One region of the Streptomyces sp. NBC_00354 genome, then DNA from elsewhere that is predicted to be linked to it. Evidence: riboswitches for the same ligand, from Rfam matches in the RefSeq annotation. Region 1 holds a riboswitch; the other holds the start of a gene.
The links. A riboswitch is a leader RNA that binds a small molecule or an ion and turns the genes downstream of it on or off. The one in region 1 is predicted to bind glycine.
Positions count from the first base shown of each region.

Region 1 (15,666 bases):
ATGCGCGGATACCGCGAGCCCATGTACTCAAGCGGGACGTACCGACCCCGTGGGCGGTGAAGGGGCTCGTGATGCGGCGGGTCGTGGAGGCGGCCGGGGACCGGCAGGTGGACACCACCGACGGTGTGCGGGTGGTCGAGGCCGACGGGCGGTGGGCGCTGGTCCTGCCGGATCCGGCGGAGGCGGTCACGCACCTGTGGGCCGAAGGTCCCGACGACGCGTCCGCGCAGGCCCTGCTGGACGAGTGGGCCGGCGTGGTGGACGGCGCCGGGCACTGAGCACAGGAGACGTTGCGGACCAGCGCAGTCCGGTGGACCGGGTGAGGAGCCCCTTGCTCCCTGTCCACCGGACGGGCGCATTCGGTGCGGGCGGCGCCGACATGCGACGATGAGCGGCATGTCGCAGCCGCCCCACAACCGGAGTTCGGCGCCGGCGCCTCCCGCGCGCCCGGACGCATCCATGTCGCTGCTGACGCACGTGATGGACCACAGTCTCGACGAGGGCTATGCGGAAGCGTCGGCCCGGCGCGAGGCGGAGGGTACGGCGGGCCTGCCGCGCACTCTCAAGGCCAAGCTGGCGCTCGCCGCCGGGCTCGTGCTCGCCGCCATGGTCGTCACGCTGGGTGCTGCCCAGGCGCGGATAGCCGCGCCGGTGCTGGCCAAGGAGCGGCAGGAGCTGATCGACCGGGTGCAGCGGGCCGACGAGCGCGCGGACGGCCTGGAGCGGGACATCGAGCGGTTGCGGACGAACGTCGCGGGCCGCCAGCGTGAGGCGCTCAAGCAGCACGGCGGCGACCAGGGGCAGCTCGTGGCACTGCTGGCCGGTGCCTCGGAGGTCCGCGGTCCGGGGGTCAAGCTGGTCGTGGACGACGCGAAGGGCTCCTCGTCGGGCGGTGGCGGCAAGCCGCGCGAGAACGCCGGGTTCTCGGACACCGGCCGGCTCCGGGACCGGGACATGCAGAAGATCGTCAACGGGCTCTGGCAGTCCGGCGCGGAGGCCGTCTCGATCAACGGGCAGCGGCTGACGGCGCTGTCGGCGATCAGGGCCGCGGGTGACGCGATACTGGTCGACAACAGGCCGCTGGTACCGCCGTACGAGGTGCTGGCGGTGGGGGACAAGAAGCGGCTCGGGACCGCGTTCCAGGACTCCGCGGACGGCCAGTACCTGCACGCGCTGCAGGAGAACTACGGGATCCGCTACACCCTGTCCCCCGCGGACGAGCTGCGGCTGCCGGCCGCGTCGAGCCTGACCGTACGTACAGCTACAGCAGAAGAGCCGAAGAAGGGTGCATCGTGATCGCGGTACTGGGCCTGGTGGCCGGAGTGGTGCTCGGACTTCTGGTCCGGCCCGAAGTGCCGGCCGTCGTGGAGCCATATCTGCCGATCGCCGTGGTGGCGGCGCTGGACGCGGTGTTCGGGGGCTTGCGCGCGATGCTGGACGGCATCTTCGTGGACAAGGTCTTCGTGGTGTCGTTCCTGTCGAACGTGGTCGTGGCGGCTCTGATCGTCTTCCTCGGTGACAAGCTGGGCGTCGGCTCACAGCTGTCGACGGGTGTGGTCGTGGTCCTCGGCATCCGCATCTTCTCCAACGCCGCGGCCATCCGCCGGCACGTGTTCCGGGCGTGAGGCCGATGAGTACGAACGACAACCCGCCCGAGGAGCCGATGGGCTCGGAGCTGCCGCCGCAGGACCAGCCCGAGCAGGGCGCGCAGCCGGAGGCACAGCCCGCCCCGCCGGCCCAGCCGGCTCGGCCCGCCGAACCCACCGAAACCGCCCCAGCCGAGGCGGCCCCAGCCGAGGTGGCCGCAGCCGCCAAGGACGCCGAGCCGACGCAGACCGGCCGGCAGCGGCTGGCGGAGGGGCTGTGGCCGCCGCGGGTGAGCCGGGCCCAACTGATCGTGGCGCTGCTCCTGTTCGTCCTCGGGCTGGGCCTGGCCATCCAGGTGCGGTCGAACAGCGACTCCAGCGCGCTGCGCGGGGCCCGCCAGGAGGACCTCGTACGGATCCTCGACGAGCTCGACGGGCGGACCAAGCGCCTGGAGGACGAGAAGCAGCAGCTGGAAGACCAGCGCAAGGAGTTGGAGAGCAGCTCCAACCAGGCCGAAGAGGCTCGTCGGCAGACGATCGAGAAGGAACGCCAACTCGGGATCCTGGCCGGTACGGTGGCAGCGCAGGGGCCGGGCATCACGCTGAAGATCACCGATCCCAAGGGCCAGGTGCAGTCGGACCAGCTGCTGGACACCCTCCAGGAGCTGCGGGCGGCCGGGGCCGAGGCGATCCAGATCAACGGTGTGCGCATCGTGGCGGGCTCGTTCTTCTCGGACGAGGGCGGCGGGATCGGGATCGACGGTAAGAAGATCACACAGCCTTATGAGTTCAAGGTGATCGGCAAGGCACAGGATCTGGAGCCTGCTCTGAACATTCCCGGCGGTGTCGTGCAGACGCTGGAGAAGGAACAGGCCAACGTCGCCGTCACACGGTCGGCGAAGATCGTTGTGGATGCCTTGCGGGCTGCGAAGCAGCCTGACTACGCTCGGTCGTCATCGTCGTGATGCGGGACGGGGAGCGGACGGGCTCACGCGGGCTGATGCCTGCGGGGGGTCGGCGCGGTGAAGTCGTGGTGCGTGGTGGAAACTGTCTGGTGGTTACGGACGTTGTGAGAATGTCCGGGTCGGCAGGTGTGTGCATTCGGAGTTCGTCCTGCCCCACGGGCGGGTCTGTTTCGTTCAAGGGGAATCGCCCGTGAAGTTGTTTGAGAAGCTGTTCGGAAAGAAGAACCGCGAGGAGGGTGCAGCGAAGCACCGCGCGGGGCAGGGAGAGGTGGAAGGGCAGGGCAACCGGCCGCTCTTCCGTGACGAGGTCGCCGGCGCGGGTGATGTTTCGGGCGCGCCGGGCGCGTCGTCTGTTGACCCTGCCGGTTCCGGACGCATAGGTTTCGGTGAACCATCAACCTCAAGTTCGGGTGGAGGGTTTGCCCCCGACCCGTATGCCACCAATGCCTCCGCGGGGCAGCCGCGGCGCGAGGAGCCGTCCATGTCGGCCGAGCAGGTTTGCAGCAGGTGCGGACACCGCAGCGATGCGGCCAGCCGGTTCTGCTCCAACTGTGGCGCGCCGCTGCGGGCGGGCCTGACGCCGGAGCGTGCCTCGGAGACCACGTCCACCATCTCGATCTCGGGCCTCGAGGCCTACGAGGCCGAGGTGTCCGGACAACAGCACGTGTCGTCCTCGCTGTCCCCCGAGGCCCAGGCCGCGGTGGAAGCTCTGCCTCCGGGTTCCGCCCTGCTGATCGTGCGGCGCGGCCCCAACTCCGGCAGCCGCTTCCTGCTGGACGGTGAGCTGACCACGGCGGGCCGGCACCCGCAGAGCGACATCTTCCTGGACGACGTCACGGTCTCCCGTCTGCATGTCGAGTTCCGCAGGAGCCAGGACGGCGGCTTCACCGTCGCCGACGTGGGCAGCCTCAACGGCACGTACGTCAACCGTGAGCCGATCGACTCGGTCGCCCTGCACAACGGCGACGAGGTGCAGATCGGCAAGTACCGGATGGTCTTCTACGCGAGCCTGCGGGGCGTCTGACGGCCCCCTGGGCTCCGCCCGGGGGGACCCCCACCCCGGATTCCGTCCGGGGGGATCCCCAGAGGGAAGGTCCCATGCTGCGTACCCCGACCGGCGGTGTCCCGAAGAGCGGCACCGCCGGCTCGTCCGGGCGGCTGGTGAGCATCGGCACGGTGCTCACCATGCTGCGCGACGAGTTCCCCGAAGTCACGATCTCGAAGATTCGCTTCCTGGAGGCGGAGGGGCTCGTCGAGCCCCGGCGCACACCTTCCGGATACCGCAAGTTCAGCACGGAGGACGTCGAGCGACTGGCCCGCATCCTGCGTCTGCAGCGGGACCACTACCTGCCGTTGAAGGTCATCCGCGATCAGCTGGACGCGCTCGCCCGCGGCGAGCAGATCCGTATCCCCTCGCCCACGGCGCACGGGGATTCCGTCGATCCGACCAGCCCTTGCGCCGTCTACGGCGAGGTGGGCCGGGAACGGCCGACGGCGGCCCGCGTGGGCCGTGCCGAGCTGATGGCCGCCGCCGAGGTGGACGAGGCGCAGCTCGCCGAATGGGAGTCGTACGGGCTGGTCGGCGAGACTCCCGGCGGCGGATTCGACGCCGAGGCGGTCACGGTGGCCCGCCTGGTGGCGGATCTGGGCCGGTTCGGGCTGGAGCCCCGGCACCTGCGGGCCATGAAGGCAGCCGCCGACCGGGAGGCGGGCCTGATCGAGCAGGTCGTGGCACCGCAGCGGCGGCACCGCAACCCGCAGACCAGGGCGCATGCCGAGGCCACCATGAAAGAACTCGCGGGGCTCTCCGTACGGCTCCATGAGGCCTTGGTGCAGACGGCTCTCGGGGTCCGTCTGCACTGACCCCGGGGATCTTCGAGGGGGGCCCGACTACCCAAACCTGCCGGGCAGGTCCTAGGGTTGCTGTGTGAACGAGCTCGACGTTGTGGGTGTCCGGGTGGAAATGCCCTCCAACCAACCGATCGTGCTCCTGCGTGAAGTGGGAGGCGACCGGTACCTCCCCATCTGGATCGGACCAGGGGAGGCGACCGCCATTGCCTTCGCGCAGCAGGGCATGGCCCCTGCGCGGCCGCTGACGCACGACCTGTTCAAGGACGTGCTGGAGGCGATCGGCGAGGAGCTCACCGAGGTCCGGATCACGGATCTGCGGGAGGGCGTCTTCTACGCGGAGCTTGTCTTCGCCAGCGGGGTCGAGGTGAGCGCGAGGCCCTCCGACGCCATAGCGCTGGCCCTGCGGACGGGAACGCCGATCTACGGCAGCGACGGCGTGCTGGACGACGCCGGAATCGCCATTCCGGACGAGCAGGAGGACGAGGTGGAGAAGTTCCGCGAGTTCCTCGACCAGATCTCTCCGGAGGACTTCGGCACCGGCCCGCAGTGAGCCGCCGGCCGCGCCGTCCACAGGGAGTGTCAGCCCATTCGGTTAGCCTTTCCCCGATATGGGGCACGGGAAACCACTCTCAGGGTGATTATCACTCGGCGTGCCGAGTGTGGCGATCGTTGACGCACCCCTGGTGACTGCCTACCTTCGAGGGGGCAGGTCAAGGACGGAGGGTCGGCGTGAGAGTCACGGGCGACGGTACGACCGGGGGCATCCCCGTGCGGAGTGACGGTGGGCCGTACCCGCTCCACGGCAGCGCGGCAGGTTCCGCGCGCCGTCAGCCGGAGGCGGCGACGATCGCAGCGGCCGGCGCGGACCCGGCACCCGAACAAGTCGGCTACCGGGGTCCGACGGCGTGCGCCGCGGCGGGCATCACGTACCGGCAGCTCGACTACTGGGCGCGTACCGGGCTGGTGGAGCCCACGGTGCGCCCCGCGTACGGCTCGGGCACGCAACGCCTGTACAGCTTCCGGGACGTCGTCGTCCTCAAGATCGTCAAGCGCTTCCTGGACACCGGTGTGGCGCTGCAGAACATCCGGACCGCGGTCCAGCACCTGCGGGACCGCGGTTTCGCGGACCTCGAGCGCATGACGCTGATGAGCGACGGCGCCACCGTGTACGAGTGCACCTCGCCGGACCAGGTCGTGAGCCTGCTCCAGGGCGGGCAGGGCATCTTCGGTATCGCCGTGGGCGTGGTCTGGCGGGATGTGGAGAACGCGTTGTCGCAGCTGCACGGCGAGCGGGTCGACACCGGCGAGACGGTGGTCGGCCACAACCCGACGGACGAGCTGGCCGCACGGCGCAACCGGGCCGGTTGAGACCGGTCCCCGGCCCGGCCGCGCATCGGCCGGGCCCGGCCCCGGCCGATTGTCAGTGGCGTAGGGCAGCATCGGGGCTGTGAGAGCCGCGCCGACCATCCTGCATCTGGACATGGACGCCTTCTACGCATCCGTGGAGCAGGCATCGAAGCCGAGCCTGCGTGGCAAGGCCGTGATCGTCGGCGGGCTGGGCCCGCGCGGGGTGGTCGCCACCGCCTCCTACGAGGCCCGCCGCTTCGGGGTGCACTCGGCGATGCCGATGGCCCAGGCGCGGCGGCTCTGCCCGAACGGCGCCTGCCTGATCCCGCGCTTCAGCCTGTACCGGGCGGTCAGCGACGTGGTCATGGCGCTGTTGCGGGAGCTGTCGCCGCTCGTGGAGCCGCTCAGCCTGGACGAGGCGTTCGTGGACCTGGAGGCGGGCGGAACCGCCTTCGACGCGGAATCCGCCCTGGAGACGGGACAGCGGCTGCGGGCGGACATCGTGGCGGCGACCGGGCTCAGTGCGTCGGTGGGGCTGGCGGGGTCGAAGATGCTGGCGAAGGTGGCCTCGGAGGAGGCCAAGCCGGACGGGCTGCTGCTGATCGAGCCGGGGACGGAGCGGGCCCTGCTCGCGCCGATGTCCGTGCGGACCCTGCCGGGGGTGGGGCCGGCCACCGGGGAGCACCTGCGGCGGGCCGGGATCACCATCGTGGGGGAGCTGGCCGAGGCCGGCGAGGACGAGCTGGTCCGGATGGTCGGGCGCTCGCACGGGGTCGGGCTGTACCGGATGGCGCTGGGGCTGGACGACCGGCCGGTGGTCGCCGAGCGCGACGCGAAGTCCGTGTCGGTCGAGGACACCTTCGACGTGGACCTGCACGACCGGGTGCGGATCCGGAACGAGGTGCAGCGGCTCGCCGACCGGTGTGTGCACCGGCTGCGGGACTCGGGGCACTCCGGGCGCACGATCGTGCTGAAGGTGCGGCGGTACGACTTCTCGACCCTGACGCGCTCGGAGACGCTTCGGGGGCCCACCGACGACCCTGCGGTGGTGCGGGAGGCCGCGGCGCGGCTGCTGGAGGCAGTGGACACCACGGGCGGGGTGCGGCTGCTGGGGGTGGGCGTGACCGGGCTGGCGGACTACACGCAGGAGGACCTGTTCGCGCAGTCCATGGCTGCGGAGGCGGCCTCGGCGGGCGACGCAGGGGCCGCCGAGCCGGACGGGGCTGCGGAGGCCGCCGGGACGGGAGGGCCGGGCGATTCCGGTGCCCCCGCTGGGCCGGCAGGGTCCGGTGGGCCCGCAGAGGCCCCCGAGGGCGTGGAGCCGGCCGGGGAGCCGGAGCCCGCCCGGGAGCGCCGCTGGGCGGCCGGGAGCGACGTACGGCATGCCGTGTACGGGCCCGGGTGGGTGCAGGGCAGCGGGGTCGGGAGGGTGACCGTGCGGTTCGAGCGGCCCGGATCGCCACCGGGCCGGGTGCGTACCTTCCGGGTGGACGACCCCGAGCTGGAGCCGTCCGATCCGCTGCCCCTCGTAGGGGAACCCGCGGTAGGGGAACCCGCGGTAGGGGAACCCGTACCGGAAGAGGGCTAGGGGGTGTCGTCGCCGTTCGCCAAGCGGCCGAAGTCGCGCTGGATGTCCGACGGGAGGGAGACGTCCAGTCCGTAGTGGTGGTAGAGCTGCAGCTCCTGTTCGGGGGAGAGGTGGCGGCCGACGCCGAAGTCCGGGGCGTCCTTGATGAGGGAGCGTTCGAAGGGGACCCGCAGGGTGTCGTCGATCACCTCGCTCGGTTCCAGCGGGACGAACGCGTCCCGGCTGAACAGGCCCGTCCGGACGGCGGCCCACTCGGGCACGCCTGTGGCATCGTCGAGGTAGACCTCGTCGACGGTGCCGATCTTGGTTCCGTTGCGGTCGAACGCCTTGCGGCCGATCAGGCTGCGCGGATCGATGTCGGTCTGCACGGTCCCTCCATATGGTCGCAACTCCTCCGTAACGACTACAAAAGTGCATTTCCGGAGTGGGGGCCACTCGAGGGAGAGCCGAGAACCTCGCTGGTAGGCTGGGTGACGGCTGTTGACCCTGTGCGGGAGAGTCCTCCGAGTGAGCATGACGGAGGCGCCGAAGGAGCAAATCCTCCCCGGAATCTCTCAGGCATACGTACCGCACGTGACGAGGCCACTCTGGAAAGCAGGGGCAGGTACCGGGTGAGCAGTGCCGGTTCCTCTCCTCACCGACGGTGAAAGCCGGAATCCGCGGGCCATCCTCGCGACTCCGGTGAAGCTCTCAGGTTGAGATGACAGAGGGGGAGGCCGTCCGGGTGCCCGCGCCGTGGTACCCCTCGCAGGTCGTACGACCCAGGAGGCCTCCGTACATGACCGCCAACCGCATTCCGCTCTCCCAGCTGGAGCGAGGGATCCCCTTCGAGCAGCGCCACATCGGCCCGGATGCCGAGGCGCAGGCGAAGATGCTCGCCCACGTGGGCTACGGCTCGCTGGACGAACTGACCGCCGCCGCGGTACCGGATGTGATCAAGAGCGCCGAGGCGCTGAACCTGCCCGAGGCGCTGACCGAGGCCGAGGTGCTGGCCGAGCTGCGTTCGCTCGCCGACCGCAACCAGGTCCTGACGCCGATGATCGGCCTCGGCTACTACGGGACCTTCACGCCGCCGGTGATCCTGCGCAACGTCATGGAGAACCCGGCCTGGTACACGGCGTACACGCCCTATCAGCCCGAGATCTCGCAGGGCCGCCTCGAGGCGCTCCTCAACTTCCAGACCGTCGTCGCGGACCTCACCGGCCTGCCGACCTCCGGCGCCTCCCTGCTCGACGAGGGCACCGCGGCCGCCGAGGCCATGACCCTGGCCCGCCGCGTGGGCAAGTCCAAGGGGAACATCTTCCTCGTCGACGCCGACGCGCTGCCGCAGACCATCGCCGTGATCGAGACCCGCGCCGAGCCGATCGGCATCGAGATCGTCGTCGCCGACCTGTCCGAGGGGATCCCGGCCGAGGTCGCGGAGCGCGGTGTCTACGGTGTGCTCCTCCAGTACCCGGGCGCCTCCGGTGCCGTGCGGGACATCAAGCCGGTCATCGACCAGGCGCACGGCCTCGGCGCGATCGTCGCCGTCGCCGCCGACCTGCTCGCCCTGACCCTGCTGACCTCCCCGGGCGCGCTCGGCGCGGACATCGCCGTCGGCACCACCCAGCGCTTCGGCGTCCCGATGGGCTTCGGCGGCCCGCACGCCGGCTACATGGCCGTCCAGGACAAGCACGCCCGCTCGCTGCCGGGCCGCCTCGTCGGCGTCTCCGTGGACGCGGACGGCAACAAGGCGTACCGCCTGGCACTGCAGACCCGTGAGCAGCACATCCGCCGCGAGAAGGCCACCAGCAACATCTGCACCGCGCAGGTGCTGCTCGCCGTCATGGCCGGCATGTACGCCGTCTACCACGGTCCGGACGGGCTGCGGACCATCGCCCGCCGTACGCACCGCTACGCGGCCCTGCTCGCGGCCGGTCTGACGGCCGGCGGGGTCGAGCTCGTGCACGGCTCGTACTTCGACACGCTCACCGCCCGGGTGCCCGGCAAGGCCGCCGAGGTCGCCGCCGCCGCCCGTGCGGGCGGGGTCAACCTGTTCCAGGTCGACGCCGACCACGTCTCCGTCTCCTGCGACGAGACCACCCTGCGCGCCGGCGTCGAGGCCGTCTGGGCCGCCTTCGGCGTGAGCGCCGACATCGAGGCCCTCGACGAGACCACCGCCGACGCCCTGCCCGAGGGCCTGCTGCGCTCCGACGACTACCTGGCGCACCCGGTCTTCCACCAGCACCGCAGTGAGACCGCGATGCTGCGCTACCTGCGCAAGCTGGCGGACAAGGACTACGCGCTGGACCGCGGCATGATCCCGCTGGGCTCCTGCACCATGAAGCTCAATGCGACCACCGAGATGGAGTCGGTCACCTGGCCGGAATTCGGCCAGCTGCACCCGTTCGCCCCGGTCGAGCAGGCCGAGGGGTACCTCACGCTCATCTCCGAGCTGGAGGAACGTCTCTGCGAGGTCACCGGCTACGACAAGGTCTCCATCCAGCCGAACGCCGGCTCCCAGGGTGAGCTCGCCGGCCTGCTGGCCGTCCGGGCCTACCACCGGGCGAACGGCGACGAGCAGCGCACCGTCTGTCTCATCCCGTCCTCCGCGCACGGCACCAACGCCGCCAGCGCCGTGATGGCCGGCATGAAGGTCGTCGTCGTCAAGACCGCCGACGACGGCGAGGTGGACGCGGCCGACCTGCGCGCCAAGATCGAGCAGTACCGCGACGAGCTCGCCGTGCTGATGATCACGTACCCCTCCACGCACGGTGTGTTCGAGGAGCACGTCGCCGACATCTGCGCCCAGGTGCACGAGGCCGGCGGCCAGGTCTACGTGGACGGCGCCAACCTGAACGCCCTGGTGGGCCTTGCCAAGCCGGGTCACTTCGGCGGCGACGTCTCGCACCTGAACCTGCACAAGACCTTCTGCATCCCGCACGGCGGCGGCGGTCCGGGCGTCGGCCCGGTCGGTGTCCGGGCGCACCTGGCCCCGTACCTGCCGAACCACCCGCTCCAGCCGACCGCGGGCCCGGAGACCGGCGTCGGTCCGATCTCGGCGGCGCCCTGGGGCTCGGCCGGCATCCTGCCGATCTCGTGGTCGTACGTGCGCCTCATGGGCGGCGAGGGCCTCAAGCGCGCCACCCAGGTGGCGGTGCTCGGCGCGAACTACATCGCCAAGCGCCTGGAGCCGCACTACCCGGTGCTCTACACCGGCCCGGGCAACCTGGTCGCGCACGAGTGCATCATCGACCTGCGCCCGCTGTCGAAGGCGACGGGCGTCAGCGTGGACGACATCGCCAAGCGCCTCATCGACTACGGCTTCCACGCGCCGACCATGTCCTTCCCTGTCGCCGGCACGCTGATGATCGAGCCGACGGAGTCCGAGGACCTCGCCGAGATCGACCGCTTCTGCGACGCGATGATCGCCATCCGCGCCGAGATCGAGCGGGTCGCGGGCGGCGAGTGGCCGGTGGAGGACAACCCGCTGGCCAACTCCCCGCACACGGCGGCGGCGCTGGGCGGCGAATGGAACCACCCGTACAGCCGCGACGAGGCCGTCTTCCCCGGCGGGGTCACGGCGGCCGAGAAGTACTGGCCGCCGGTACGCCGTATCGACGGTGCCTTCGGCGACCGCAACCTGGTGTGCTCCTGCCCGCCGCTGGACGAGTACGACAACTGAGCCGTACGGCACTACGACACCGTGTCCGTTCGGTGACATGACATAGTCGTATGACATGACGGCATGACGAAGGGGCCGGTCCGGGAGAATGATTCCCGGGCCGGCCCCTCTGCGTTCTGTTCCGTTGCGTTCACTCCGTGCTGTCGTCGGACTAGGCAGCTTTCATCACCTGCGCCGCCGCGAGCGGGCGGTGCGGGGCGATGATCTGACCGTCCGGCAGCAGCTCACCGGTGTCCTCGAAGAGCAGGACGCCGTTGCACAGCAGGCTCCAGCCCTGTTCCGGGTGGTTGGCCACGGGCTTGGCGGCCTCCCGGTCGGCGGAGTCGGCTGACGGGCACGCTGGCTGGTGCTGGCACATGGATGCGTTCTTTCGCTGCGATGTGGTCTGTGTGCTGCGGCTCGATGCGTTGTTCATGGCCGCCCCCCGTATCAACGTCTTGGTTTGGTCAGAGTCCCAGTGTTGCCCCCCGGACTTGAGTCCGCAGGGATTTCCCGGCAGCTGTCCTCATAGATTGATGACGCATCACTCGTGCGGGCGGTTCAGCTCAACTCCCCTGTCATTTCGGGTGGTTCGCAGGTGACCCGAGTGGGCTAGACCGAATGGGTCGTACGGGTCACCGGCCCTGCATCGGGCCAGCTCAGACCATGCCCGGACGCCGCTCGGACCATGCCCGGAACCGGCTCGGGCTCCGCTCGGGCTCTGGTCGGGGCCTGCTCGGGCCCCGGGTCAGGCGGCCGGCGCGGCCAGCGACGGCGGGAGCGGCGGACTCGGCGGAGCGAGCCGGTGGGTCATCACGGGCAGCAGCTCGGACACCGGATGCGGCCGGTACGCGGCGATGCCGGGCGGGGCCGGCGCCAGCGGCACCAGCAGATCCGCCGCGGCCGGCAGCCCGGCGGAGGCGTCGGCGCCGACCGCCCCGTGGAGCCACAGCGTCAGCATGTACAGCTCCGGTACGGAGAGCAGCCGCGGCTGGTAGTTCTTGCCGAGGGATTCCGCCTGGCGCAGGGCGCGTTCGGTGGCCGCGACATAGGGGCCCTCGAAGAAATGGGAGAAGGCCCAGCCGTCCGGCGTCAGCCGGGTGTCCGCGGCGGCGACGTAGCGGTCGCCGCTGCGGATCAGGAACCGCCAGGCGGTCAGCCGGGTACGCGGCGGACGGCCTCCCGCAGCCAGCTCCGAGATGTTCAACCGGTCGAGGACGTGGACCGGAAGCGGCAGTTCGGCGGTCATCGGACCCTGCAGCGCGCGCAGGGCCGGAGTGTGCGCCTCGTGGACGGCGGTGGGGGAACCGAGTGCCGCGAGGACGCTGCGCAGGGCGGGCGCGGGAGCCGGAGGGACATGCAGCGGCATGGTGGGTCGCCTCTCACTTGGGAGACCTGTGGATCGGGGCAGGTGCGGACGGCGCTGTCGCATTCTGGGGCCAGAGGGGGGCTGAGGGGCAATGGCCGCGCGCCAACTCTCTGCCTCGTTTGCGGAGTTTATACGACATGTGTTCACGCAGTGTTTCGGCTAGCTGTCCCGCCTATTGCCGACAAGGCGCTTACCGGTCCCGCTGACATGGCATTCATGCCGGTTGCGCGCGAACATGTCGCGCTGACCTCGGAGGTTACCGGACGGGGGCTCGGCTGGAAAGCGCCCATTATGCGGAACCGGCAAAACGCATGCGGAATTTGCATACGGTGTCTTGCCAAGTGAATGTGCCATAGCGCCCTTCGGCCAAACCGGCGCACGCTCCTCGCCACGCACGCCCCCTCGGCGTTATCGATCACGCCGCCGGGGCATCATCGACCGTACACGCGCGCCTGGGTGGCACATGCCAGGCCCACTCGAGGAGGGACGCTTCGATGGGGGAGAAGGTCGTGGCGGGCGGATTCGACCTGTCCGATCGGCAGAAGTATCGGAGGAAGCTTCACGAGTGTCTGGAGGGGCTGGAGCGGCTTCTGGCGGAGAAGAGGTTCGATCGGCCCAAGAACATGATGGGGCTGGAGATCGAGCTGAATCTCGCGGGTTCCGACGGGTTGCCGAGAATGGTGAATGCCCAGGTTCTGGAGCGGATTGCGAGCCCTGATTTCCAGACCGAACTCGGAATGTTCAACCTGGAGGTGAACGTCCTTCCGCACCGGCTCGGCGGCCGGGTATTCGACCAGCTCGCCGAGGAACTGAGTGCGGGGCTCGGCTATGCCCACCGGCAGGCCGCGGAGATCGACGCCGGGGTGGTGATGATCGGCATCCTGCCGACGATCACCCGCTCCGACCTGGTCACCGCGAACCTCTCGGCGGTGGACCGCTACTCGCTGCTGAACGAGCAGATCCTGATGATGCGCGGCGAGGACTTCATGCTCGACATCGACGGGGTCGAGCGGCTCACGTGGAGCACCGGGTCGATCGTCCCGGAGGCCGCCTGCACTTCCGTACAGCTGCACCTGCAGGTGACGCCGGCCCGGTTCGCCGACGTGTGGAACGCGGCGCAGGCGGTGACCGCCGTGCAGATAGCCGTCGGCGCCAACTCCCCGTTCCTGTTCGGGCGTGAGCTGTGGCGGGAGTCGCGGCCGCCGCTGTTCACCCAGGCCACCGACACCCGGCCGCCCGAGCTCCAGGCCCAGGGGGTGCGGCCGCGGACCTGGTTCGGGGAGCGCTGGGTGGAGTCGGCGTACGAGCTCTTCGCGGAGAACGTCCGCTACTTCCCGGCCCTGCTGCCCATCTGCGACGAGGAGGAGCCGCTGCGCGTGCTCGCCGAGGGCGGGGTGCCGGGCCTGCAGGAACTGGTCCTGCACAACGGCACGGTCTACCGGTGGAACCGGCCGGTGTACGGGGTCGCCGACGGGATGCCGCACCTGCGGGTGGAGAACCGGGTGCTGCCGGCCGGGCCGACGGTCGCCGACGTCGTGGCGAACGCCGCCTTCTACTACGGGCTCGTCCGCACGCTCGCCGACGAGCAGCGGCCGGTGTGGACCCGGCTGCCGTTCGCCGAGGCGGAGGCCAACTTCGACGCGGCCTGCCGGTACGGGATCGACGCGCGGCTGCGCTGGCCGCGCCGGGGCCGGGGCGGCGGGCTGGCCAGTGTGTCCGCCGTACGGCTGGTCCTGGACGAGCTGCTGCCGATGGCGGCGGCCGGGCTGGACGCCTGGGGCATCGAGCCCGCCGACCGCGACCACTACCTCGGCATCATCGAGGAGCGCTGCCAGCGGCGGGCCAACGGGGCGACCTGGCAGGTGGACACCTACCACCGGGCGCTCGCATCAGGGATGGAAAGGGACGCGGCGCTGGCCGCGATCACCCGGCGCTACAGCGAGCTGATGCACAAGGGCGATCCCGTGCACACCTGGCCCGTCGGCCTGGCGGACGAGGAGGTGAGCGCCCCGGTGCCGGTCCGGCGCTGAACCGGCCGCCCTGGCGCACGTTCCGGGTCCGGTGATCCCGTTGCCCTGCCGACGAGGCAGTATGGGGTGGACGGAAGCGGAACGGCGGGACGGAGTCGGACGTGCGGGCGGAGCCGGAGCCGGTGGTCAAGGCGTTGCACGAGGACGGGCGGCGGGGGGTCCTGCGCACCGAGACGCTGCTCGTGCTGGCGCTGTCGCTGGGGGCGAGCGCCTTCTCCTCGCTGATCAGCTTCATCGGCTCGCTGACCAAGCCGGGCGGCCTCAAGGACCAGGCCGCCACGCTCAACGGCTCGTACGCCCCCGGCCGGCCCTGGCTGGACCTGGCCTGGCAGCTGTTCGGCATCGGCACCGCGCTGGTGCCGGTGCTGCTGGTCGCCCACCTGCTGACCCGGGAGGGCGCACCGGGGCTGCGCGTGCTGGGCTTCGACCGCACCCGGCCCGGCTGGGACCTGGGGCGCGGAGCCCTGGTCGCAGCCGGGATCGGGAGCGCAGGGCTGGCCTTCTACCTGGCGGCGCGGGCGAGCGGATTCAACCTCACGGTGGTGCCGGAGGCGCTGCCGGACGTGTGGTGGAAGTTCCCTGTGCTGATCCTCTCCGCGGTGCAGAACTCCGTGGTGGAGGAGGTCATCGTGCTGGCCTACCTGCTGCGCCGGCTCGATCAGCTGGGCTGGTCGCCGACGGCCGCGCTGCTGGCCAGCGCGGTGCTGCGCGGCTCGTACCACCTCTACCAGGGCATCGGCGGCTTCCTCGGCAACATGGTCATGGGCGTTGTCTTCGTCCTGGCCTACCGGCGATGGGGCCGGGTGGGTCCGCTCGTCGTCGCCCACGCACTGCTCGACATCGTGGCCTTCGGCGGGTACGCACTGCTCGCGGGCAAGGTGGGCTGGCTGCCGACGCCGTAGGCCACGACGGCGCGCGTCAGGGCCGGGCGAGCAGTTCGCCGTCGACGACCGTGACCGCGTTGCCGGTGAGGAGCGTACGGTCGCCCGCCAAGCGGACCCGGACGAGGCCGGTGCGCGCGCCGCCCTGGAGCCCGACGAGCGAGGTGCGGCCCAGGCGGGCGGCCCAGAACGGGGCGAGCGCGGTGTGGGCGCTGCCGGTGACCGGGTCCTCGTCGATCCCGAACGCCGGGAAGAAGCCGCGGGAGACGAAGTCGTACCCGTGGGACGGGTCCTCGGCGGCCGCGGTGACGATCACGCCGCGGCGGGAGTAGCCGCGCAGGGCGGCGATGTCGGGGGTGAGCTCGCGTACGGCCCGCTCGTCCGCCAGCTCGACGACCAGGTCGCC
Region 1 covers NZ_CP107983.1:6,879,170-6,894,835, forward strand. The annotation lists gene OHT74_RS31575 (mannose-1-phosphate guanyltransferase) at 1-278, shown strand, start outside; gene OHT74_RS31580 (DUF881 domain-containing protein) at 388-1,296, shown strand; gene OHT74_RS31585 (small basic family protein) at 1,293-1,625, shown strand; gene OHT74_RS31590 (DUF881 domain-containing protein) at 1,631-2,551, shown strand; gene OHT74_RS31595 (FHA domain-containing protein) at 2,634-3,575, shown strand; gene ftsR (transcriptional regulator FtsR) at 3,650-4,414, shown strand; gene OHT74_RS31605 (bifunctional nuclease family protein) at 4,479-4,952, shown strand; gene OHT74_RS31610 (MerR family transcriptional regulator) at 5,132-5,770, shown strand; gene OHT74_RS31615 (DNA polymerase IV) at 5,850-7,337, shown strand; gene OHT74_RS31620 (PRC-barrel domain-containing protein) at 7,334-7,705, opposite strand; glycine riboswitch at 7,819-7,917, shown strand; glycine riboswitch at 7,920-8,051, shown strand; gene gcvP (aminomethyl-transferring glycine dehydrogenase) at 8,116-11,001, shown strand; gene OHT74_RS31630 (DUF5999 family protein) at 11,153-11,359, opposite strand; gene OHT74_RS31635 (hypothetical protein) at 11,729-12,349, opposite strand; gene OHT74_RS31640 (glutamate-cysteine ligase family protein) at 12,844-14,379, shown strand; gene OHT74_RS31645 (CPBP family intramembrane glutamic endopeptidase) at 14,481-15,281, shown strand; gene OHT74_RS31650 (PhzF family phenazine biosynthesis protein) at 15,298-15,666, opposite strand, start outside.

Region 2 (15,666 bases), 4.1 Mb from region 1:
CTCGAGCTGCCCGGCCGCGGCCGTGCCTGACGCACTCACCCGGTACTCCTTCTTCGTCTGCCCGTCGTCCCACCCGTATCCGCACCCAGCTTAAGCGGCCCTACGGGAGGTAGAAGGGGCGTACGCGCGTAACCATGAAGTCGACCACCGGGTCCTGCACGGAGTCCAAGAGGATCAACTGCACGGGCCAGCGCGGCGGTACCCGGGTCAGGGCCCGGCCGAGGGCGTCCATCGGGGCATTCCGCATGCCGGGCTCCCATCCCAGCAGCCGGACACCGATGTAGAGCTCCGGGGCCCCGCCCTCGACGCTGGCGAGACAGCGGTGGGCGGCGGCGACCACGCCGGTGGCGCGGAACTCCTCGGCGGCGGCGGTCAGGAAGTCCACCGGGTCTTCCTGCCAGTCGGGCTCGTAGAGCCGGACGCGGCCACCGGTGGCGGGGCCGTCGAGCGGGGTCCGGCCGATGCGGCAGAGCTCCGCGACGGCGGGCGGGGGCAGCGGGACGCCGACGGCGCCCTCCGGGTTGACGGCGATGCCGAGCTGCGGGGGCAGGCCGCGGGCGAACTCGACGGCAGGGGCGACGGCGAAGTCCATGGCGGGGCCGGCGCAGGCGCGGAACTGGGCCTCGGAGCTGTAGACGGGGACGTACGCCGCCCCGTCGATCTCCATGGTGGGCAGCATGAGGCCGGCCCCGTCCGGGCCGCCACCGCCGGGCAGGGGCACCCAGAGCCGGCTCCGGCCGAGCACCTCGACGATCCGGGCCCCGGCGTCCGCCTGCCCGAGCGCCGCCCCGAGCACCTGCTCCAGCTCGTTGTCCGGCCAGCCGCCGCCCTGCATGTACGCCTCCGCTGTGTTTTCCGCCCCACGCTGTCGGCCCGAGGTTAACGGCTCGGGCCGACCTCGCTGCCGCGGGCTCCGCCCCCGGACCCCGGACCCCGGCGCCTCGAACGCCGGCGGAGCTAGGAAGGGTCCTGCCGGAACGCTATGCGGGTCACGCAGGCGGCCGCGCCGCGGTCCAGGAGGACCGCCGACGTGCAGCCCGCGGGGAGGCGGCCCGATTCCGCTTCGCGCAGCAGGCGGGCCACCGCGCCGCGATGACGGGCGAAGGCGTACGCCGACACCCCGCGCCCCCGCGCCGCCTGCCCGGACAGGGCCTCCTCGGGGGTGGTGTCCAGCAGCAGCAGGTGCAGCCCCCGGCCCCGCCGCCGCGCGGCCGTGGCCAGCAGGCTGCGCACCCAGCTCTGCGTCCCGCAGTCGTGGACCACCGCCGAGGCCCCGGAACGCAGCGTCCGCCACAGCCCCCAGTAGTGCGCGCAGCGGACCAGCGGCCGGTACACCGCGTACGGCAGCGCCCGCGGCATCCGCCGCTCCCAGCGCTCGCGCACGTCCTGGGAGTCGATGCCGCCGTCCTGCGCGGCCCGCTTGATCAGCGTGCTCTTGCCGCCGCCCGGCAGGCCGGACACCACGACGATGTCCCCTTCGGCGAAGCCGAGCCACTGCGGTCCGTGCGGCCCCCGGCCGCGCAGGTCGCGCACGGGACCGCCGATGGAGCGCGCCCGCCGCGCCGCCGGCACTCCGTCCACGGCTCCCGTCCCGGTCGCCGCCAGCACTCCGAATCTCCGCACAGTGATCGCCTTCCCCCATCGGGCCGCAGGGCCCCTCATGCCCACTGAGTGTAAAGAGACGGTAATCCGGCTGCGCCCGGTTCCGGCCTGCGCTTCCCGGCCGTCTCACCGGTCCGTACGTTCTTTCGGGCCCGACCGCCCGATCACCCGGACGGCATGCAATGATGTGCGCCATCTGGACCAACTGCATACCGGCCGCTTGAATCCGCGCGGGAGAGTCCCGGCAGGCCGTGAGGCCGTGCCCGGGCGCCGAAGGAGCAAGTTCCTCCCTTGAATCTCTCAGGCCCCGTACCGCGTGGATGAGGCAGATCTGAAAAGCGAGCCGCGCCGCCGTCCCTCACGACGGCATCCGCGTGCGCTCCACCCAAGGTGCAAGTCGAGGTTCCCCGGGTCCGACCGGGAACTCTCGGCGAACCTCTCAGGTTCCGATGACAGATGGGGAGGATCGTCCTCGTCATGTCATGCCCTGGGACCCGGGAGCCACACCCATGAGCACTGCCCCCCGCCTGACCGCCCTCGATGCGCTGCACCGATCGCTCGGTGCGACCATGACCGATTTCGCGGGCTGGGACATGCCCCTGCGGTACGCCAGTGAGCGCGACGAGCACAACGCCGTCCGCACCAAGGCCGGTCTCTTCGACCTGTCCCACATGGGCGAGATCACGCTGACCGGCCCGGAGGCCGTCAAGGCCCTGGACTACGCGCTGGTCGGCAACATCTCTACCGTCGGCGTCGGCCGCGCCCGCTACACGCACATCTGCCGGGAGGACGGCGGGATCGTCGACGACCTGATCGTCTACCGCCTGGGCGAGACCGAGTACATGGTCGTCGCGAACGCCTCCAACGCCCAGGTCGTCCTGGACGCCCTGACCGAGCGCGCCGCCGGCTTCGACACCGTGGTCCGCGACGACCGCGACGCGTACGCACTGATCGCCGTGCAGGGCCCGGAGTCCCCCGGCATCCTCGCCTCCCTCACGGACGCCGACCTGGACGGCCTGAAGTACTACGCCGGCCTGCCGGGCACCGTCGCGGGCGTGCCCGCGCTGATCGCGCGTACGGGCTACACGGGCGAGGACGGCTTCGAGCTGTTCGTCGCCCCCGAGCACGCCGTCGAGCTGTGGCAGGCGCTGACCAAGGCCGGCGAGGGCGTCGGCCTGGTCCCGGCGGGCCTGTCCTGCCGCGACACCCTGCGCCTGGAGGCGGGCATGCCGCTGTACGGGCACGAGCTGACCACCTCCCTCACCCCGTTCGACGCGGGGCTGGGCCGGGTCGTGAAGTTCGAGAAGGAGGGCGAGTTCGTGGGCCGCGCCGCCCTGGAGGCCGCCGCCGAGCGCGCCGCCTCGAACCCGCCGCGCAAGCTGGTCGGCCTGATCGCCGAGGGCCGCCGCGTCCCGCGCGCCGGCTTCCCCGTCGTGGCCGACGGGCAGGTCATCGGCGAGGTCACCTCGGGTGCCCCGTCCCCGACGCTGGGCAAGCCGATCGCGATGGCGTACGTGGACGCGGCGCACGCCGCGCCCGGCACCTCCGGCGTCGGCGTGGACATTCGCGGTACGCATGAGCCGTACGAGGTCGTGGCCCTGCCGTTCTACAAGCGGCAGAAGTAACACCCGTACCCCGTACCGGCTCCCTACCGACGCCGTACGGGCGCCGTGCCGGCCGTCTCAGTACGCAAGACCACTGTTCGTATCCACTCCCCCGCATCCAGGAGAATCAGGTCATGAGCAACCCCCAGCAGCTGCGTTACAGCAAGGAGCACGAGTGGCTGTCGACCGCCGAGGACGGCGTCGCGACGGTCGGCATCACGGAGTTCGCGGCCAACGCGCTCGGTGACGTCGTCTACGCCCAGCTCCCCGAGGTCGGCGACACGGTGACCGCGGGCGAGACCTGCGGCGAGCTGGAGTCGACCAAGTCGGTCAGCGACCTGTACTCCCCCGTCACCGGTGAGGTCGTCGAGTCCAACCAGGACGTCGTGGACGACCCGGCGCTCGTGAACACCGCCCCGTTCGAGGGCGGCTGGCTGTTCAAGGTGCGCATCGCGGAGGAGCCGGCCGACCTGCTCTCCGCCGACGAGTACGCCAAGCTCACCGCCGGTAACTGACCACAGGGGATCCTGATGTCTGTTCTGAACACCCCTCTCCACGAGCTCGACCCGGACGTCGCCGCCGCCGTCGACGCCGAGCTCGCACGCCAGCAGTCCACCCTGGAAATGATCGCGTCGGAGAACTTCGCTCCGGTCGCCGTCATGGAGGCCCAGGGCTCGGTCCTGACCAACAAGTACGCCGAGGGCTACCCCGGCCGTCGTTACTACGGCGGCTGCGAGCACGTCGACGTGGTCGAGCAGATCGCGATCGACCGCATCAAGGCGCTCTTCGGCGCCGAGCACGCGAACGTCCAGCCGCACTCGGGTGCGCAGGCGAACGCCGCCGCGATGTTCGCGCTGCTGAAGCCGGGCGACACGATCATGGGCCTGAACCTGGCCCACGGCGGTCACCTGACCCACGGCATGAAGATCAACTTCTCCGGCAAGCTCTACAACGTGGTCCCGTACCACGTCGACGAGACCGGCGAGGTCGACATGGCCGAGGTCGAGCGCCTCGCCAAGGAGTCCAAGCCGCAGCTGATCGTCGCCGGCTGGTCCGCCTACCCGCGCCAGCTGGACTTCGCCGCCTTCCGCCGCATCGCGGACGAGGTCGGCGCGTACCTGATGGTCGACATGGCGCACTTCGCCGGTTTGGTCGCCGCGGGCCTGCACCCGAACCCGGTGCCGCACGCCCACGTCGTCACCACCACCACGCACAAGACCCTCGGCGGTCCGCGCGGCGGGGTCATCCTGTCGACGCAGGAGCTGGCCAAGAAGATCAACTCCGCGGTCTTCCCGGGTCAGCAGGGCGGCCCGCTGGAGCACGTGATCGCTGCCAAGGCCGTCTCCTTCCTGGTCGCGGCCTCGCCCGAGTTCAAGGAGCGCCAGGAGCGCACCCTGGAGGGCGCGAAGATCCTCGCCGCCCGCCTGGTCCAGGACGACGTCAAGGCCGTGGGCGTGGACGTCCTCACCGGCGGCACCGACGTGCACCTGGTCCTGGTCGACCTGCGCAACTCCGAGCTGGACGGGCAGCAGGCCGAGGACCGCCTCCACGAGGTCGGCATCACGGTCAACCGCAACGCCATCCCGAACGACCCGCGGCCCCCGATGGTCACCTCGGGTCTGCGGATCGGTACGCCGGCCCTCGCCACCCGCGGCTTCGACGCCGAGGCCTTCACCGAGGTCGCCGAGATCATCGCGCAGGCGCTGAAGCCGGCCTACGACAGCGAGGCCCTCAAGGCGCGCGTATCCGCGCTCGCGGCGAAGTTCCCGCTGTACCCGACGCTCTAGGCATCGGCTTGGGGGCCCGGCCTTGTGTCACACAGGGCCGGGCCCTTCCTGTGTGACACGAGCCATACCCGAGCGCCGTCCGGCCACCATCTCGGGCAGACGAAACGTTCACCTCGCCACGTTAAGCTCGACTGTCGGACAAAATCCGAACAATCCCCCCTCGTACGATCCACCCCGCCTGCCCCTCCACCCACGAGCAGACAAGGGAGTCCGCCACCGTGGCCATCTCCGTCTTCGATCTCTTCTCCATCGGCATCGGCCCCTCCTCCTCCCACACGGTCGGTCCGATGCGGGCCGCCCGCATGTTCGTGACCCGGCTGAAGAAGGACGGCGTGCTCGCCCAGACCGCATCGGTCCGGGCCGAGCTGTACGGCTCCCTCGGCGCGACCGGCCACGGCCACGGCACGCCCAAGGCGGTGCTGCTGGGCCTGGAGGGCCACTCCCCCCGCTCGGTGAACGTGGAGACGGCCGACGACGAGGTGGAGCGCATCCGCCGGAGCGGCCGCCTGCGCCTGCTCGGCACCGAGATCGGGAGCGCGCACGAGATCGCCTTCGACGAGCCGAGCCAGCTGATCCTGCACCGCCGCCGGTCCCTGCCGTACCACGCGAACGGCATGACGCTCTTCGCGTACGACGCCTCGGGCGCGCCGCTGCTGGAGAAGACGTACTACTCGGTCGGCGGCGGCTTCGTGGTGGACGAGGACGCGGTCGGCGAGGACCGGATCAAGCTCGACGACACCGTGCTGAAGTACCCCTTCCGCAGCGGCGACGAGATGCTGCGCATGGCCCGGGAGAGCGGCCTGTCGATCTCCGCGATGATGCTGGAGAACGAAAAGGCCTGGCGCACGGAGGAGGAGATCCGCGAGGGCCTGCTCGAGATCTGGCGCGTCATGCAGGCGTGTGTCTCGCGCGGCATGTCGCGCGAGGGCATCCTGCCGGGCGGCCTGAAGGTCCGCCGCCGGGCGGCGAACACCGCCCGCAAGCTCCGCTCCGAGGGCGACCCGCTGGCGCTGTCGATGGAGTGGATCACCCTCTACGCCATGGCCGTGAACGAGGAGAACGCCGCGGGCGGCCGGGTGGTCACCGCTCCGACGAACGGCGCCGCGGGCATCATCCCGGCGGTCCTGCACTACTACATGAACTTCGTGCCCGGCGCCGACGAGGAGGGCGTGGTCCGCTTCCTGCTCGCGGCCGGTGCGATAGGCCTGCTCTTCAAGGAGAACGCCTCGATCTCCGGCGCCGAGGTCGGCTGCCAGGGCGAGGTCGGCTCGGCCTGCTCGATGGCGGCCGGCGCCCTCGCCGAGGTCCTGGGCTGCACCCCGGAGCAGGTCGAGAACGCGGCCGAGATCGGCATGGAGCACAACCTGGGCCTGACCTGCGACCCGGTCGGCGGCCTCGTCCAGATCCCGTGCATCGAGCGCAACGGCATGGCGGCGGTCAAGGCGGTCACGGCGGCCAAGATGGCGATGCGCGGCGACGGCACCCACAAGGTCTCCCTCGACAAGGTCATCAAGACCATGAAGGAGACGGGCGCCGACATGAAGGTCAAGTACAAGGAAACCGCCCGCGGCGGCCTGGCGGTCAACGTCATCGAGTGCTGATCCGGCACGCATGACGAGTGAGGGGCCCGGCGCAGAACGCGTCGGGCCCCTCCGCGTTGCCCGCCACAACAGGCGGAATTCGCAGGTGATTTGAGGTTTGCGGGGAGTTGATCACGCGTGAGGGCGAACCCTCGACTGCGGGCTGGTTTCTCGATGATCACGTGCGCCATGGTGATCACGTGACGTCGCGGCCACACCCCCGGCGGTCGGCCAACCGCCTTGGACCGCAGCCTTTTTGTGTACTGGAGGACTTCATCATGGCAAGCAACCGCAGCATCCGCGTGATCTCCGCCGTCGTCTCGCTCCCCTTCGCCGTCGCGCTCTTCGCCGGCGTCGCCCAGGCCGACAACGGGGCCGGTGCGGGCGTCTCGTCCGACGCCGCCGTCGCCGAGATCATCGGGAGCGGGGTCGCCGGCAGCAACCTCGGCAACGCCTCCACCACCCAGCAGGTCGCCACCGGCTCCGGGGGGTCCAACCAGAGCAACGGCGCCCAGGCCAACGGCGCCGGCTTCACCGCCATCGGGCAGTCCAACGACTCGTTCGTCCTCAACCCCGTCCCGTAACGGACGGGTGACGCAGCGGCCCGCCCTTCCCCCGGAGGGCGGGCCTCTCCGCGTTCCTGTGACAGGACGGGTCCAGCGGCCCTCCGGCTCGGGACCTTCGGCCCCACGGGGGCGGCCGGGAGGTGGGTTAGCTTGCCCGAGTGGGCGGATTCCCCCCGTGAGCCGGCAGAGAGGTGGAGCGCATGGACGGCACGGACGGTATCGAGCACCACGTCCTCCCGCTCCGGCTGGAGGTCTCGCCCGCGCCCCTGCCGCTGCTCGGGGCCTTCACGTACCGCTGCGACCGGCCCTACGAGCTGGCCCTCGACTTCCGGGGCGCCGGGATGCACGTGGCGCGCTGGGTGTTCTCCCGGGACCTGCTGCTCGACGGGGAGACCTGCGCGACGGGCGAGGGGGACGTGCAGGTGTGGCCGCGGTGGCAGGGCAGGGAACCACGGGTGTTCCTCGCCTTCACCAACGGCGAGCGGAGCTGCGTGGTGTCCGCCCGGGCGAAGGACGTGCGCGCGCTGTGCCGGCGGCTGGTCGGGCTGGTGCCGCGCGGCGAGGAGCAGCGGCACTACGACCTCGACGCCGAGCTGAGCACCCTCCTGCCCCGGTAGGGAGCATTTGTTCCGTTTCTTTTTGTTTCGGGTGGTTTGGGTGCAACCATGAGCCTGCCGGGAGTGTCCTCAGCAGTGACACCGGTCCCCGCCTCCGAAGAATCAGGGGGACGTCATGAACCACCTCCGCCGCCGGCAGCTCGTGGCCCTTGCCACAGGTGCGCTGCTCACCGCCGGGATCACCCTCGCCGCGCCGGCCTCGGCCGTCGTCCGGCCCACGCCGCTCGTCGTCAATGCCCGCTGGGGCGGGCACTGCACGTACGACCGCATCGTCATCGACCTGCGGGGACACGTCCCCGGGGTCACCGTCACCCGGGTGCCGAGGCTGGTCCAGGACGGATCCGGCAAGCCCGTCCCGCTGGCCGGGAAGCACTTCCTGCAGATCAGCCTGCATCCCGCCGCCGCGCACAACCGCACGGGCGACAGCACGTACCGCGGGCCGAAGCTCGTCAAGATCTACCTGCCCCAGCTCAAGGGCCTTGCCATGACGGGCGACTTCGAGGGGTACGTCACCTTCGGCGCCGCCTTCCACAGCAAGCCCTCGTTCACCTCCTTCAAGCTGCACGGGCCCGAGCGGTTCGTGCTGGACGTCGCGCACCGCAACGTGTGCCGGTGAAGGTGAGGGACTACCGGTGCTCGGGGTTCGGGAAGTCGAAGCGGCAGCCGGCGTCCCACTCCGAGCGCTGGTTCCCGTGCGCCGGGATCCCGCCCGAGCGCTTCAGCAGGGCGGCCAGGTGCATGAGGTTCCACGACATGAAGGTCGTGTTCCGGTTGGTGAAGTCGTTCTCGGGGCCGCCCGAGCCGGGGTCGAGGTACGAGGGCCCGGGCCCGGCCTCGCCGATCCAGCCCGCGTCGGCCTGCGGCGGGACGGCGTAGCCGAGGTGCTGGAGGCTGTAGAGGATGTTCATGGCGCAGTGCTTCACGCCGTCCTCGTTGCCGGTGACGAGCGCGCCGCCGACGCGCCCGTAATAGGCGTACTGGCCCTGCGCGTTCAGGATCGAGGAGCAGGCGTAGAGCCGCTCGATGACCTGCTTCATGACGGAGCTGTTGTCGCCGAGCCAGATCGGGCCGCACAGCACGAGGATGTCGGCGTCCATGATCTGGCTGTACAGGACGGGCCACTGGTCGGTTTCCCAGCCGTGCTCGGTCATGTCGGGCCAGACACCGGTGGCGATGTCGTGGTCGACGGCGCGGATCAGCGAGGTTCGGGCGCCGGCCGCCTCCATGACGGCGCGGCTCTTGGCGATCAGGCCCTCGGTGTTGCTGGTCTCGGGCGAGCGCTTGAGGGTGCAGTTGACGTAGACGGCGGTCAGGTCGGAGTAGTCGTAGTCGGCGGCCACACCGCCAGCCTGGGGGCCTGCGGGCGCCGCCGCCACCGGGCCGCAGCCGTTCGGGGCGCCTGCTCGGGCCACGCCCCTTCGGCCGGGTGGGTGCCGGTCCGTCAGTCCGACCAGGGCCGGAGGGCCTTGGTGTAGGGGAAACCCAGGGCTGACGGTGGACGAGGTCCGGTCCCGGGCGGAGTCCGCACTCGCCGCGCTGGACGTCACGGCGCTGCGGGACCGCCCGACGCACCTGCTCTCGTACGGGCAGCGCAAGCGCGCGGCGATCGCGGGCGCGGTGGCTCCCCCCGCACACCCCGGGCCCCGAATCCCCGGAGGCCCTGGCCACTTGGGCCCAGGGTTCGTGGCCATGCGGATATTCGAGGCGACGATCGACCCCAGGTCCTTGCGGTGGGACGGCGACGAACTGGTGGACGCCGCAGGCGGGTTCCGCCGCTGGACGGCCGACGGCAAGGAGCTGGCCGGCACCTGGAACACCGCGTACCGCTTCGACCGCGCCGCCCACTCCCCCACCGGCCGCGTGGCCCGAGGTGTCGGTGCCGCACCGGGACGGGCCTTCGGTGTGGAGCACATCCCCTCGCCGGTCACGGCCCTGCACCCCGACGGGAGTCGTCTCGCGGTCGCCGTCGGGAACGGGGTCGCGGTCCTCGACCTCCCGCATCCCTAGGATGGCCGCATGTCGCTGCCGCACGCCATCCTGACCGCCCTGCTGGAGAAGCCCTCGTCGGGGCTGGAGCTGACCCGGCGGTTCGACAGGTCGATCGGGTACTTCTGGTCCGCGACGCACCAGCAGATCTACCGCGAGCTCGGCCGGCTGGAGGAGGCCGGGCTGATCCGGGCGCTGCCGAGCGAGGTGCCCGTACGGGGGCAGAAGAAGCAGTACGAGGTGCTGGCCGGCGGGAGCGCGGAGCTCGCGCGGTGGGTCGGCGAGAGCCAGGACCCGAAGGCCATCCGGGATCCGCTGCTGCTGCGGATCCGCGCGGCCGCCGTGGTGGGCCCGCACGGGCTGGCCGGGGAGCTGCGGCGCCATCTCGATCTGCACCGGCGGCAGCTGGCCGTCTACGAGGCGATCGAGGAGAAGGACTTCCCGCCGGAGCGGGACTCCGACGAGGACCGGCTGCGCCGGCTGGTGCTGCACGGCGGCATCGGCCTGGAGACGTTCTGGCTGCGCTGGCTGGAGGAGGCCCTGGGCGAGGTCGAGGACATGACGCCGCCGCCCGGCGGAGCCGTCTCCTGACCCCGGGAGACGCGCCGGGGCAGCGCAATGCCCCCGCCCGCCCGGCAGAAGGGCAGGGCGGGGGCTGTGCAGGGCTTACTTGTTCAGGGAGGCCCAGAACTCGTCGAAGCTCAGCAGGCCGTCGCCGTTGCTGTCCTTGGCCGCGACCACGGCGTCCGCGACGGCGCCGGTCACGTACGCGTCGCCCATCGCCTTCATGGCCGCGCTGTACTCGTCGGCCGTGACGAAGCCGTCACCGTCCGCGTCGAACTTGCCGAACGTCGCCCGCGCGCTCTCGATGTCAGCCACTGGGATCCACCCCTTCTAGGTGCTTGTTGACCGGCCAAGGGTAGCGGCAGCCGGGCACCGCCCCCTCCCGCGGGTCCCGTTCGGGCGGCAGCTATGAATTCAATTACCCCTCCGCGATGTGGAACCGAAAATTCCAGCCAAGAAATCCGACCCGGGCTTGTCACGTTCCGGGGCCGCGGCATAACGTACCGGAATTGCCGCCACGTCTGGGAAGACGGCGACCATGCGCTCATCGGAGTCAGCCCCGGAAACAACTATTACAGAAATCCGCGTGAGAGCACTTTCCGAGTTCCAGTCGAACCCCGTCTATCAACTCCTGCACCGCCGCGTCCGGCATTTCATGGAGACCGACGAAGAATTCCGCAAGGGCTGCGAAGAGATGGCCTTGCATTTTGTCGGCTCCAAGTTGGATGCCGCTCACGGATGTCCTCTTCGCCCGCGGCGGTGGCCTGCGAGCGACCCGCTACCAGGCGTACGCCGTCGTACGGCCCGAGGCCGCGCAGGCCCCGCACCCTCACCGGTGGCTTCCCGTCGCCTGGTGAGGGTACGGGGGTGTCCCGGGAGCTGTGCGAGCTCCCGGGGCGCCGCCGTGTCGCCGTGTCCCGTACTCCCCGTACTCCCCGCCGCCTAGCGGAAGATGCCGGTGTGGCCGAGCGAGTAGCGCCCCGGCTGCGGGTAGACGGCCAGGCCGTGCGGGCCGCCGCCCACCGGGATCTTGGCGAGCTGCTCACCGGTCGCCGTGTCGATCGCGTAGACCTCGGAGTTGTAGCGGCCCGACAGCCACAGCACCTTGCCGTCGGCGGAGACGCCGCCCATGTCGGGGCTGCCCCCGTCGGGCAGCTCCCACTTCTTGGTGAGCTTGTTCTGCTTGAAGTCGAAGACGGAGATGCTGCCCTCGCCGCGGTTGGAGATGTACATCTCCTTGGAGTCGCGGCTGACGTACAGGCCGTGGGTGCCCTTGCCGGTGGGCAGCAGTTTGGGGATGTCGAACTTGTCGCCGCTGAACACCCACATGCCGTGCGCCATCATGTCCGCGACGTAGAAGGTCTTTCCGTCCGGTGAGACCTTCACGTCCTGCGGCATCGCGCCCTCGAAGGGCAGCTTCTGCTGGGCGACGACCTCCATCTTCTCGGTGTCGACCTTGAGGAGCTCGCCGGAGAACTCGCAGCTCACGATGAAGTAGCGGCCGTCGGCGGAGAAGTCCGCGTGATTGACGCCGAAACAGCTCACCGGGACGGTCTTCACGCGGTTCATCGTGTGCGGATCACGGAAGACCAGCTCGCGGTCCATGGAGGCCATCACGACCGCGTACTTGCCGTTCGGCGTGAAGTACAGGTTGTACGGGTCGTGCACCTCGACGGGCTCGCCGGCCTCGCCCGTGGCCGGGTTGATCGGCGTGAGCGTGTGGCCGCGGTTGTTGTTGACCCACAGGGTCTTCATGTCCCAGGACGGGACCACGTGCTGGGGCTGGACGCCGACCGGGATGGTGGCGATGACCTTGTACGTCTTCGGGTCGATGACGGACACCGTGTTGGAGGTGGTGTTCGGTACGTAGACGCGGGACGGGAAGTCCTTGACCACCGGGGCGAGGTTGTTCGGCCGGTCGGCCGCGTACACGTCGTTCGGGTCGAGGAGCGGCGGCATCCCGGCCAGGCCCTGCGGCGCGGCCGGGACGGCCTTGACGGGCTGCCGGGCCGGGGCCGCGGAGCCGAGCGCCTCGGCGGGCTCCTTGTCGGCCGATCCGCAGCCGGCCAGGGCGGCGAGGACCAGACCGGCCAGCAGCACGGTGGCCCTCCGGGGAAGGCGGGTGGTCGTCATGAGGTCAGCAGCTCCGTGGTGGTCACCGCGCGCAGATTGCGGCGCGCGAGTTCTTCGAGGAGGGGTGGCATCGCGTCGACCGTGTCCGCGTAGCCGAAGTGCAGGCTCACCACCGATCCGCTGCGGATCGTCCCGGTGACGGTGCGGATGACGGCCGCGGCGCCGGGCGAGGTGAAGTCGAGGGAGTCCACGTCGTACGAGAGGACGTGCGGGTAGCCGGCCCGCCGGGCCAGCTTCGTGACGAGGGGGGTGGCGTACTGGGTCTGGGAGGGCCGGAACCAGGTGCCGATCGAGCCGGTGAGCCGCTTGAGCCGCTGGGCGCAGCCGGTGATCTCGGCGTAGGCCTCCGCCTCGGGCATCTCGTTGATCGCGAGGTGGCGCTGGGTGTGGTTGCCGAGCTCGTGGCCGCCGTCCAGGACCCGGCGGGCCATGTCCGGGTGGGCGTCGAGCCAGCTGCCGATCGCCAGTACGGTGACCCGCGCGCCCGCTCTTTCGGCCTCGGCCAGTACGGCCCGGGCGATGGCGGGGTCCCCGTTGCCGTGGAAGGTGAGGGCGACCCGGGGGCGGTCGCGCGGACCGTGCCCGATCTCGTCGGGCTGTCCGGGGATCCGGCGCGGGGCGGGCGCGGCCGCCCGGCCGACCCGTGCGGCCGGCCCGGTGGCCGGGGCCGCCTCGGCCGGGGGCGCGGAGGGGGCCGGGCCTCCGGCGCCGCAGGCGGCGGTGAGGGCGCCGGCGGCGGCCGCCGCGCCGGCGCGGAGGGCGGATCGGCGGTCCGGGTAGCAGAGCACCCGCCCATTTAAGTGGTGGATGACCCCGAAGGTAACGATTGACCCATTTCGGGACCTTCACCGGAGTGCACCCACACGAGGGAGTGTCCGGTATGCGATCAACGAATCACACACAACGGTGGATAGTTATTCATTGATTGCGAGGTGAGTGGCCGACCTCACCTAGGATTTAGATGGAAACTCTTAGTATTTGCACACTTATGTCCAAGTTGGGACTTTTGGCGTTTGGTCGCCCGTCTGCCATAGTCGGAATCACGGCTTCCCCATTGACCCGAGCGAAGTCGCCACGCCGAGGATCACACCCCCTTCGATCCTCGGCGGATCCATGAAGCCCCCACGACGCCCCACTACGGCGACCGGGGGCTTCAGGTATTTCAGGGGCCGATGCCGGTCGAGGGGCCGTTGGCGACCAAGGGGCACGGGGGCGCCGGAGTCAGCGGTCGGCCACCCGCATCTCGAACCAGGTGAACTTGCCGCGCGGCAGCAGGTCGGCGCCCCAGCGGTCGGAGAGCTTGTCGACGAGGAAGAGCCCCCGGCCGGTGATGTCCAGCTCGTGGACCGGCATCAGGCAGGGCAGTCCGCGCGAGGGGTCGCGCACCTCGACCCGGATCCAGCCGCGCCGCCGCAGCATCCGTAAGCCGAAGGAGCGGGCGCCGGTGTGGCGCACCGCGTTGCCGACGAGTTCCGAGACCAGCAGGACGGTGTGCTCGGACACCTGCGGGGAGAAGCCCCAGAAGCGGATCACCACGTACTGGGTGAGCCGGCGGGCCGTGCTCGCCGACTCGGGCATGGACGGGAGCGTCACTTCCGCCTCGGCCGGGTTCCCGTACAACTCCAGCGCCTTGAGACCCTGTTCGTCCTCAAGAGCCGCCGTCAGCCGTACGGCGGAAGCGCTGCTGCGCTGCCGCGGCTGTTCCACACCCTCCAGGCCCGCCATGAACCCATCATGGACGGCCGATACGCCCGTCCGGGCCGTTCCGCAGGAAAACACCCCCCGGAATGGTCGACTCCAAGGGGGCGTCCCGTCATATGCGTTGGGCAACCGGAAGCCTGCGAAACCATCCTGATCTGCGGTGACACACCGCCCCCGGACGATCACCCCGAGTGGATCTCCACAGCTCCTTAAGGTTTCTTTAAGGCCTGGCTAATCCACCCCCAGGGAGGACTAGAGGAACTTCGCCTTGCCGGGGCCCTCCTCGACGAAGCTGCGCATGCCGCGCTCGCGGTCCTCGGTGGCGAACAGGCCCGCGAACCAGTTGCGTTCGATGGTCAGGCCGGTGTCGATGTCCGCCTCGAGGCCCGCGTCCACGCACTCCTTGGCGGCGCGCAGCGCGATCGCCGGGCCCTGGGCGAGCTTGGCGGCCCAGGCGTGCGCCTGCTCGTACACCTCGGCGGCGGGCACGACCCGGTCCACGAGCCCGAGCGTGAGCGCCTCGTCGGCCTTGACCATGCGGCCGGTGAAGATCAGGTCCTTGGCCTTGGACGGCCCGATCAGCCGGGACAGCCGCTGGGTGCCGCCGGCCCCGGGGATCAGGCCGAGCAGGATCTCGGGCTGGCCGAGCTTCGCGTTGTCGGCGGCGATCCGGTAGTCGGCGCACAGGGCGAGCTCGCAGCCACCGCCCAGGGCGTAGCCGGTGACGGCGGCGACGACGGGCTTGGGGATCCGCGCCACGGCCGTGAAGGCGTCCTGGAGCGCGCGGGACCGGGCGACCATCGCCGCGTGGTCCATCGTCTGCATCTCCTTGATGTCCGCGCCTGCCGCGAACACCTTCTCGCCGCCGTAGATGATCACCGCGCGGACGTCGGCCCGGTCGGTGGCCTCCACCGCGAGCTCGCGCAGCCGGTCCTGGGTGGCGATGTCCAGGGCGTTCATGGGCGGCCGGTCCAGGCGGAGGGTGCCGACGCCTTCGGAGACTTCGAGAGAGAGGGTCATAGGCGGAAGGTTAGCCGCGGTTAACAGGGAATGGCCCGGTGCTGTGGGTCACAGCACCGGGCCACTCGACTACGTACGGGGGAGGACTACTTGATCCACTCCGCCCAGTCCATGTTCCAGCCGTTGAGGCCGTTGTCCGGGGCGATCTGCTTGTCCTTGGAGTTCTTCACGACGACGACGTCACCGATCAGCGACTCGTTGAAGAACCACGCCGCGGGCTGGTTGCCGTCGCCCGCACCGCGGACGTCCTTGAGGCCCACGCAGCCGTGGCTGACGTTCTCGGAGCCGAACGTGCCGGAGGAGGCCCAGTAGTTGCCGTGGACGAAGGTGCCCGAGTTCGACAGGCGCATCGCGTGCGGGACGTCCGAGATGTCGTACTCGCCGCCGAAGCCGACGGTCGCGCCGTTCATCCGGGTCACCTTGTACTTCTCGCTGATGACCATCTGCCCGTTGTACGTGGTCGTCGACGGGGCGCCCGCGGTGATCGGGATGTTCTTGAACACCTG
Region 2 covers NZ_CP107983.1:2,779,869-2,795,534, forward strand. The annotation lists gene OHT74_RS12110 (enhanced serine sensitivity protein SseB C-terminal domain-containing protein) at 1-39, opposite strand, end outside; gene OHT74_RS12115 (enhanced serine sensitivity protein SseB) at 101-835, opposite strand; gene OHT74_RS12120 (AAA family ATPase) at 958-1,629, opposite strand; glycine riboswitch at 1,824-1,927, shown strand; gene gcvT (glycine cleavage system aminomethyltransferase GcvT) at 2,112-3,227, shown strand; gene gcvH (glycine cleavage system protein GcvH) at 3,341-3,721, shown strand; gene glyA (serine hydroxymethyltransferase) at 3,737-4,993, shown strand; gene OHT74_RS12140 (L-serine ammonia-lyase) at 5,212-6,594, shown strand; gene OHT74_RS12145 (hypothetical protein) at 6,852-7,157, shown strand; gene OHT74_RS12150 (SsgA family sporulation/cell division regulator) at 7,340-7,756, shown strand; gene OHT74_RS12155 (AMIN-like domain-containing (lipo)protein) at 7,872-8,372, shown strand; gene OHT74_RS12160 (flavodoxin family protein) at 8,383-9,096, opposite strand; partial or broken gene OHT74_RS12165 (ABC transporter ATP-binding protein) at 9,236-9,379, shown strand; gene OHT74_RS12170 (PadR family transcriptional regulator) at 9,773-10,333, shown strand; gene OHT74_RS12175 (EF-hand domain-containing protein) at 10,409-10,621, opposite strand; partial or broken gene OHT74_RS42130 (hypothetical protein) at 10,845-10,976, shown strand; gene OHT74_RS12180 (hypothetical protein) at 11,032-11,163, shown strand; gene OHT74_RS12185 (YncE family protein) at 11,249-12,439, opposite strand; gene OHT74_RS12190 (polysaccharide deacetylase family protein) at 12,436-13,227, opposite strand; gene OHT74_RS12195 (ATP-binding protein) at 13,661-14,164, opposite strand; gene OHT74_RS12200 (enoyl-CoA hydratase/isomerase family protein) at 14,393-15,160, opposite strand; gene OHT74_RS12205 (L,D-transpeptidase) at 15,247-15,666, opposite strand, start outside.
Region 2: it holds a riboswitch for glycine, as region 1 does, so the genes downstream of both, gcvT (glycine cleavage system aminomethyltransferase GcvT) here and gcvP (aminomethyl-transferring glycine dehydrogenase) in region 1, are expected to answer to the same signal.